2 regions of the Embleya sp. NPDC059237 genome follow, and region 2 is predicted to be linked to the other one. Evidence: riboswitches for the same ligand, from Rfam matches in the RefSeq annotation. Region 2 holds a riboswitch; the other holds the start of a gene.
The links. Region 2 has a riboswitch for thiamine pyrophosphate ahead of thiO (glycine oxidase ThiO). Riboswitches for the same ligand answer to the same signal wherever they lie in the genome.
Positions count from the first base shown of each region.

Region 1 (3,948 bases), on a different contig from region 2:
GCGGCGCTTGGGGTGCTGTCGGCGGTCGCCTGAGCGGGTCCCGGGCATCACTGCTGTTCGTTTCCCGCCAATACCGCAAGGAGCATCACCTCATGACCAACATCGGCATCCTGGGCGCCGGCCGCGTCGGCGCGAACCTCGCCCACAAGTTCGCCGCGGCCGGGCACCGCGTCACCCTGGGCCACCGGAGCCCGTCGGAGGACGCCGCAGGCGCCGCCGACCCCCGCATCTCCTTTGCCGACCAGCGCACCGCCGCTCGCACCGCGGACATCGTGATCAACGCGACGCCCGGGGACACCGCCCTGGGGCGGCTGTCCGACCTGCGCGCCGAACTCGCCGGAAAGATCCTGGTCGACGTCTCCAACGCGACCCGCGATACCGACGACGGGCTGCCCGGTGAGCTGGTCTATCCCGACGGCAGCCTCGCCGAGCGAATTCAGGCCGCGCTGCCCGACACGCGGGTGGTCAAGACGCTCAACACCATGCTGTTCATGGTCATGACCGCGCCCGAAACCCTGGCCACTCCGCCGACCGCCTATCTGTCGGGCGACGACGAGCAGGCGAAGAAGACCGTGGCGGGTCTGCTCGGCGACCTGGGATGGCGGTCCGGATGGATCGAGGACCTCGGTGGTATCGGTACGGCTCGCGCCACCGAGGCGATGATCCTGGTGGTGCCGCACGTCATACGCCGGCACGGCTTCCGGCCGTTCGCCGTTGCCATCGCCCGCTGACCCGGCTGACCCGGCTGACCCGGCTGGTTTGGCTCAGCGCGTGGCGGCTGCCCGTCGACGGTCCCACGCGACCGCGATGTACGCGGTGGCGCCGGCGAGGGCGAAGGAGAACAGGGAGGCCGAGGTCCAGCGTTGGGCGTGGATGTGGAGGGTGTCCTGGATCGGGGTCCAGAAGTCCACCCACCACTCGACCGTGCCGGGGTTGATCAGCTGGTACATGCAGAAGCCGAGCAGCCACGGCGCGAGCATCACCCAGCGGGCCGGCGCGTGATCGCCCAGGTCCCAGCCGGCGCGGCCGCGACCGGCGAACAGGTCCACCGCCAGCACTCCGAGCAGCGGGATGAAGATCGAGCCGATCAGGGACAGGAAGCTCGCGTAGGTGTCGAAGTCGTTCACCATCAGCGCGAACGCCGTGACCAGCGCGCCCACGCCCAGGCAGAGGATCCGGCGGTCCACGCGCGGCGCGAGGTTCTGGATCGACATCGCGGTGCTGTAGACGTTGGCGAAGCTCTGGTCGACCTCGCGGATGACCAGGACCGCGAAGAACACCCAACCGGCGGTGACGCCCAGGAACGAGTCGAAGATCTTGTCCGCGTCGCCGCCCACCTGGGCGAGGGCGACCAGGCCCAGCAGGTAGCACCAGATGCTGGTGACGGAGAATCCGCTCAGCGCGGCCCAGAACGCCGGCTTCGTGCCGCGCGAGTGGCGGGTGTAGTCGGAGGCCAGCGGTACCCACGAGACCGCGACCGCGAGCGCGGCGTCCATCGCCGGGAAGAACCCGGACCATGAGCCCTCGGTCATCGGCGGCAGCCCCTCGCGCCACAGCTGGACCGAGAAGTAGAGCATCGCGATGCCCACCGCGATCGTCACGTAGCGGCGCAGGATGCGCAGCATGCCGAGCGGGCGCAGGGTCATCGCGGTGGTGACCGTGCCGGCGGCGACGATGTAGAGCCAGTGCGGGCCGTCGCCGTCGGTCATCGCCTCGATGCCGAGCGAGATGACCAGCAGCTCGAAGGTGCCCCAGCCGATGCACTGGACGATGTTGAACACGGTCGGCACGTACGAGATCTTCGTGCCGAACAACCCGCGCAGCACCGTCATCGCGGGCGCGCCGCTGCGGGCGCCGGGGATGCCGGCGACGGCGACCATGAGCGTGCCGAGCAGCGTGCCGCCGATCGCCGCGACGATCGCGGCGACCATGGACAGTTGCGGATAGCCCGCCGGGGCCAGCACGAACAGGGCGCCGGAGAAGCCGAGGAGGCTCACCCCGAGGTTGGCCCAGAAGGCGGCCTGGTCGCGGAAGCCGAGCGTGCGCGGCGGTGCGGTGTCCAGGACCAGCGGGGCCTCGGTTGCCGGGTGCGCCACTGCGGGGCGTGCGTCGTCCACTGCTGGAGCCGACATGGCTCTACCTGCTCTCCCTACGCCGGCATTACCCGGACAGGTTCAAGCGGTCGGTGGCCCCGGGATGTGCACCGGCTCGCCGCCGACACCCCATGCCGCCCTCTCAGCCCGGTTGGTCCGAGCTCCCGCGATGGCGTGGCGAACAGTACGCTCCCGGCGGGCGGCTTGGGAAGGCGGGGTGGGGGTCGGCGCGCGGCGGCTCACCGGCCCGAGTGGGTGAAGGCGGCCCAGCCGGTGAGGTCGTTCGGGGTGATCTCCCGGGCCTGCGCGGCGAGTTCGGCGGGCATTGCGGTGGGGATCCCGCGTTTGGGGTCGCGCATCCAGAGCTGGGCGGTGCGGAGCGCCTGGGCCGGTGGGAGGTCGCGGCGGTTGAGGTAGTGGTGGGCCATGTACAGGACCAGCGCGGCGGTGGTCGGGGCCACGGGCCAGAGGGTGGACACCACGGTGTGGGCGCCGGCGGCCAGGTGCTCGGCGGCGGATCCGGCGGCGCGGTCGGGGGCGAACACGATCGGGGCGCCGGCGGTGTGGCCGATTTCGATCGGGCGGCGCCGGTTGTGGTGTGGGTCGGCCGTCGGGCGCGCGGCGACGTCGCACAGCAGGCGGGGCGAGGCGATGTACGAGATCTGCGCGACCTGGAGTGCGTGTCGGCGGCGGCCGTCGACGGTCGACCAGGCGGCGTGCCAGGGGACCGAATCGAACAGGCCCGCCGGCAGCAGGACCAGGGACGGCGTGCGGCCGAACGTGCCGGGGACGGCGGCGAGTACGGGGGCCATCACCGCGTCCCAGGCCCAGGCGCAGAGGGCGTCGAGGAGGTCGGACAGGTGCTCCGGGTCGCCGTCGGGCAGGTCCAGGCCGTAGTCGAGTCCGGGCAGGTCGAGCAGCCGGGTCGAGCCGTCCACGCCGCTGACCACGGCCGCGCCGGGGACGAGCTGGACCAGCGCGTCGGCGCCGAGGCGGCGCAGCGCGACGGCGATCTCGGCGGCGGGGGGCGGGTCGAGGAGGGCACGCCACTCGCCGGCGGCGGGGCCGGCGCCGATGCGGGCGTCACCCACGTGGGTGGCGGCCCGAAAGAGGTGGGCATCCGCCGACGCGGCACCGCGGGCCCGCCGGAAGCAGACCCGAGCCTGGTCGCGGGTGTCGGCGTCGCCGTCGTGGTCCGCCAGAGCGCCGTAGGCAACGCCGGCGGCGTAGGCGAATTCCGGCCAGCGCGTATCGGTGGCGGGGAGCGCGGCGAGAGCTTCGGTGAGAAGGGTGAGGGCTTCGGGGAGGGCGTGACCGTGGGAACCGGCGAGCCCGTCGGGGCCGGGGGCGGGGAGGTGGACGGGGACGGTGCCGTGGGCCGTGCCTGGGGTGGGCGTGGTGCGGGGGCCGGAGACGGTGTCGGGGGCCGGTGCCGGACCCGATCCGACGGCCGAACCCGGGCGCCCACTCGCGACCGAGGCTCGGGGCGGCCTCGGGCCGCCGGGCGCGCCCGGACCTGCGGCATCCTCCGCTCCGCCGGTCGCGCCGGGTCCGCCGTCCGTGTCCGCCTTGCCGGGCGTGAACCGTCGATCGGGCGTGTGCGGGTCGTCGACCGGGTCCGGCCCGCCGGTCGCCTCCGAGGCTCCGGGCAGGGTGCGGTGGGCCGCGTCATCCGCCAATGCCTCCATGCAGCGGAGCAGGCCGCGTTCGCCTCGGTCCCAGGCGCGGCGTGTTTCGGTGTCGGCGTCGGTGTCGATGTGCTCGACCCGCGCTGCGCGTTCGGTGTGTTGCGCGCGCTCCACATTCACCCCCGCTTGCCCCCACGTGCCGGGACCACCGTACTCGGGTGGGTGGC
Region 1 covers NZ_JBHZAE010000020.1:41,999-45,946, reverse strand. The annotation lists gene ACFXKZ_RS42125 (inositol monophosphatase family protein) at 1-33, shown strand, start outside; gene ACFXKZ_RS42120 (NADPH-dependent F420 reductase) at 93-731, shown strand; gene ACFXKZ_RS42115 (purine-cytosine permease family protein) at 765-2,132, opposite strand; TPP riboswitch at 2,128-2,271, opposite strand; gene ACFXKZ_RS42110 (CHAT domain-containing protein) at 2,333-3,895, opposite strand.
Region 1: linked by a shared signal. The riboswitch ahead of ACFXKZ_RS42115 (purine-cytosine permease family protein) and the one ahead of thiO (glycine oxidase ThiO) in region 2 are both predicted to bind thiamine pyrophosphate.

Region 2 (3,948 bases):
CAGCCCACCTGTTCGAGCCGGCGTGCGAGCACCGGGTCGTCGTTGGTGTACGCGAGCACCCGGAAGCCGTCGTCGACCAGCCGCTCGGCGGCGTCCACCAGCTCGACCCCGTCCGGCAGCAACGTGCGCTCGTCGGCCACGACTTCGAGCTTGACCCAGTCGGTCTCCAGCGCCTCCCGGGCCAGCCGCGCGGTGAGCACCGCCTCGCCCGAGGTGAAGCACCCGGCGGTGTTCGGCAACACCCGGATGCCGAGGCGGCGCAGCACGTCGAGCACCGAGCCCGCCGTCCCCGGGTCCACCCGGCGCATCGCCACCGTGGTGATCTCGGTGCCGGACGCGATCAGCGCCTGCTCCAGCACCTCCAGGCTCGGCGCACCACCCGTTCCGGTGATCAATCGCGACGTGAAGGACTCCCCGCCGATCACCAGCGTGTCGTCGGCCATCGTGGTCACCCTCCCTGCACGGCGGTCAGCACCTCGACGCGGCTGCCCGCGTCGAGCACGGTCTCGGCCCACGCGCCGCGCGGCACCACGGCCTCGTCGACCGCGACCGCCACACCCTTGGCGGCGGTGGTCAGCGTGGCCACCAGGTCGGCCACGGTGGTGCCGGTCGCCACATCGCGCCGGTCGCCGTTGACGGAGACCTCGATGTTCCCGATGTCGTCGATGTCGGTCATGCCATCACCTTCCGGGCGGCGCTCGTCGTGAAACGGTCGGGCCCGAAGGGCGCGATGAGGTCGGGTGTGGTGCCGTGCGCGAGCACGTCGGCCACGGTGTCGGCGGTGATCGGGGTGAGCAGGATGCCGTGTCGGTAGTGGCCGGTGGCCACCACCAGACCGGCCAGCGCGGAGCGGCCCAGGATCGGCGCGTTGTCCGGGCTGCCCGGACGCAGCCCCGCGAGCGTCTCGACCAGCGGCAACTCGGTCACGCCGGGGACGAGTTCGTGCGCGTCGCGGAGCAGTTCGTAGACCCCGCCCGCGGTGACCTCGGTGTCGAACCCGAGGTCGTGTTCGGTGGCGCCGATCACCAGTTCGCCGTCCACGCGCGGGACCAGGTACATGCTGCCGCCCTTGACCACGCCCCGGATGTTGCGGGACAGCAGCGGGCGCAGCGCCGGCGGCACGGCCAGCCGCAGGATCTCGCCCTTGACCGGACGCACCGGGGGCACCACCTCGGGCGGCAGGCCCGGGATCCGCGCCGAGCGGCACCCGGCGGCGAGCAGCACCTGATCGGCGGTCAGCGCCCGCCCGTCGCGCAGCCGCACACCGTACGCGCGCTCGTCGGCGACCAGGACCCGCTCGACGCCCTCGCGCACGATCGTCACGCCCGCCCGCGCGCAGGCCGCGAGCAGCGCCGCGACCAGGGCGCGGTTGTCGATCTGGTGGTCGTCCTCGACGTGCAGGCCGCCGGTGATCGCCGGGGACAACATGGGTTCGAGGCGGCGGCACTCGCGGCTGGTCAGCCAATCCGAGCGCAGGCCGAGGCGTTCCTGGTAGGCGTGCAGGTCCTTGAGCACCGCCCGATCGTCCGCGTCCAGCGCGACCGCGATCGTGCCGCACGCGCGGTAACCCGAGGGCAGTCCCGCGGCGTCGGCCAGCTCGGCGGCGAACTCCGGGTAGCGCCGGGCGGATTCGATGCTCAGCCGGAGCAGGCTCTCCTCGCCGTACTGGAGTTCGGAGACGGGCGTGAGCATGCCCGCCGCGGCGTGCGAGGCGCCGGTGCCGGGGGCGGGGTCGACCACGGTGACCGCGAGGCCGTGCCGGGTGCGGGCGCGCCAGGCGATCGACAGTCCGACGACGCCCGCGCCGACGACCACGACGTCGACGCCCGGGGGGCCGGCCGTGCCGGTGTTGGACATGATGAGCAGAACTCCCTTCGCCGGTATGACCCGGATCAGGTTCGGACGGTCGGGGGCTCGCAGCCCCCCTCTCAGCCCGGTCTCACCGGGCTCCCGTGACCTCTCCACACTACGACACGTCCCGGGCGCCATCCGGGGCGCCCGAGCGGCGCCCATCGATCTCCTTGACTGAGTCAAGACCCTGCTCGTCGGCGACCCGGGCGCGCGTCATAGGCTGCCCCGCATGGACAACGTGCTCGTCGTGGGTGCCGGCATGGCCGGCCTGCAAACCGTGGTGGCGCTGCGGGAACAGGGGTACGCCGGGCGCGTCACCCTGCTCGGCGCCGAGGCGCACGCGCCGTACGACCGCCCGCCGCTGTCGAAGGAGGTCCTGGCCGGCAAGACCGACGACACCTCCTTCGAGGCGGACTGGGCCGCGCTCGACACCGAGGTGCTGTTCGGCCGCACCGCCACGGGGCTGCGCGAGGGCGCGGTGGACACCGACGCGGGACCGATCGCCTACGAGCGCCTGGTGATCGCCACCGGATCGCGCGTGCTGCACCTGCCCGGCGCCGCCGAGGTGCCCGGCGTGCATGTGCTGCGCACCATCGACGACGCCCGCGCGCTGCGCGCCGCGCTCGTGCCCGGCGCGCACGTGGTGATCGTCGGCGCGGGCTGGATCGGTGCCGAGGTGGCCACCGCCGCGGCAGCCGCCGGCTGCCCGACCACCGTGGTCGAGGCGCTGCACGCCCCGCTCGCCGGGCCCTTCCCCGACGCGATCGGCGAGCGCTTCGTGCCCTGGTACGCCGAGGCCGGCGTGGAACTGCTGCTCGGCGCGCGGGTGGATCGCCTGGAGCCGGGCGCGGTACACCTGACCGACGGCCGCCGGCTGCGCGCCGACGCGATCGTGGTCGGCATCGGTGTGCGCCCGGCCACCGACTGGCTGGCGGGATCCGCCGTCGCCCGCACCGCGCGGGGCTTCGTCGAGGTGGACGAGTACCTGGCCACCTCGATGCCCGGGGTCCACGCGGTCGGCGACTGCGTCGAGTTCCCGTCCGCCCGCTACGGCACCCGGATGCATGTCGAGCACTGGGACAACGCACTCCAGGCGCCGCGCGTGCTCGTGACCAACCTGCTCGGCGGCGAACAGGCCTACGACCCGGTCCCGTACTTCTGGTCCGACCAGTTCGGCCGCATGGTGCAGTACGTCGGCCGGCACGGCGAAGGCGACGAACTGGTGTTCCGCGACGCCGGCGAGGACGGCAAGTGGTCCGCGGGCTGGTTCGCCGGCGACCGGCTCGTGGCGCTGCTCGCGGTGGCCCGCCCGCGCGACCTCGCCCAGGGCCGCAAACTCGTGCAGCTGGCCACCCCGGTGGACCGGGAACGCTTCGCCGACCCGGAGAACCCGCTCAAGCCGACGGTCCGGTGACCGGCGCCGGCAAGCGGGACCGGCCACGGAACCTAGACTTGGCCGGATGAGCGAGATCGACCCGAAAATCGAAGCCCTCGTCCCCGCCTGGGTGACCCTCCCCGAGATCGCCGAGATCCTCGGTGTGGACATCCTCAAGGTCCGGCAGCAGCTCAAGGAGCGCAAGTTCCTCGCGGTGCGCCGCGGCGAGCACCGGGCGCTGCAGGTGCCCGCCGACTTCTTCCAGGACGGCAACATCGTCAAGGGCCTCGTCGGCACGCTGACTCTGCTCGCCGACTCGAACTTCTCCGACGAGGAGGCGCTGGAGTGGCTGTTCACCGCCGACGACACGCTGCCGGGCACGCCGGTACAGGCGCTGCAGGAGAACCGGATGACCGAGGTGCGGCGACGCGCCCAGGCGCTGGCGATCTGAGGCCGGGCCGATGACGAGCCGTCAGGAACGGTTGGCCGACGCGCGCCTGTACCTGTGCACCGACGCGCGGGAGCGGCAAGGCGACCTGCCCGCGTTCCTGGACGCGGTGCTCGGCGCGGGCGTGGACATCGTGCAGTTGCGGCAGAAGGGCCTGGAGGCCCGACCGGAGCTGGAATACCTGGAGGTGTTCCGGGACGCCTGCCGCCGACACGGGAAGCTGCTCGCGGTCAACGACCGGGCCGACGTCGCGCACACGATCGGCCCCGACGTG
Region 2 covers NZ_JBHZAE010000025.1:85,063-89,010, forward strand. The annotation lists gene ACFXKZ_RS46955 (thiazole synthase) at 1-443, opposite strand, end outside; gene thiS (sulfur carrier protein ThiS) at 449-676, opposite strand; gene thiO (glycine oxidase ThiO) at 673-1,857, opposite strand; TPP riboswitch at 1,853-1,964, opposite strand; gene ACFXKZ_RS46970 (NAD(P)/FAD-dependent oxidoreductase) at 2,081-3,265, shown strand; gene ACFXKZ_RS46975 (Rv2175c family DNA-binding protein) at 3,312-3,677, shown strand; gene thiE (thiamine phosphate synthase) at 3,688-3,948, shown strand, end outside.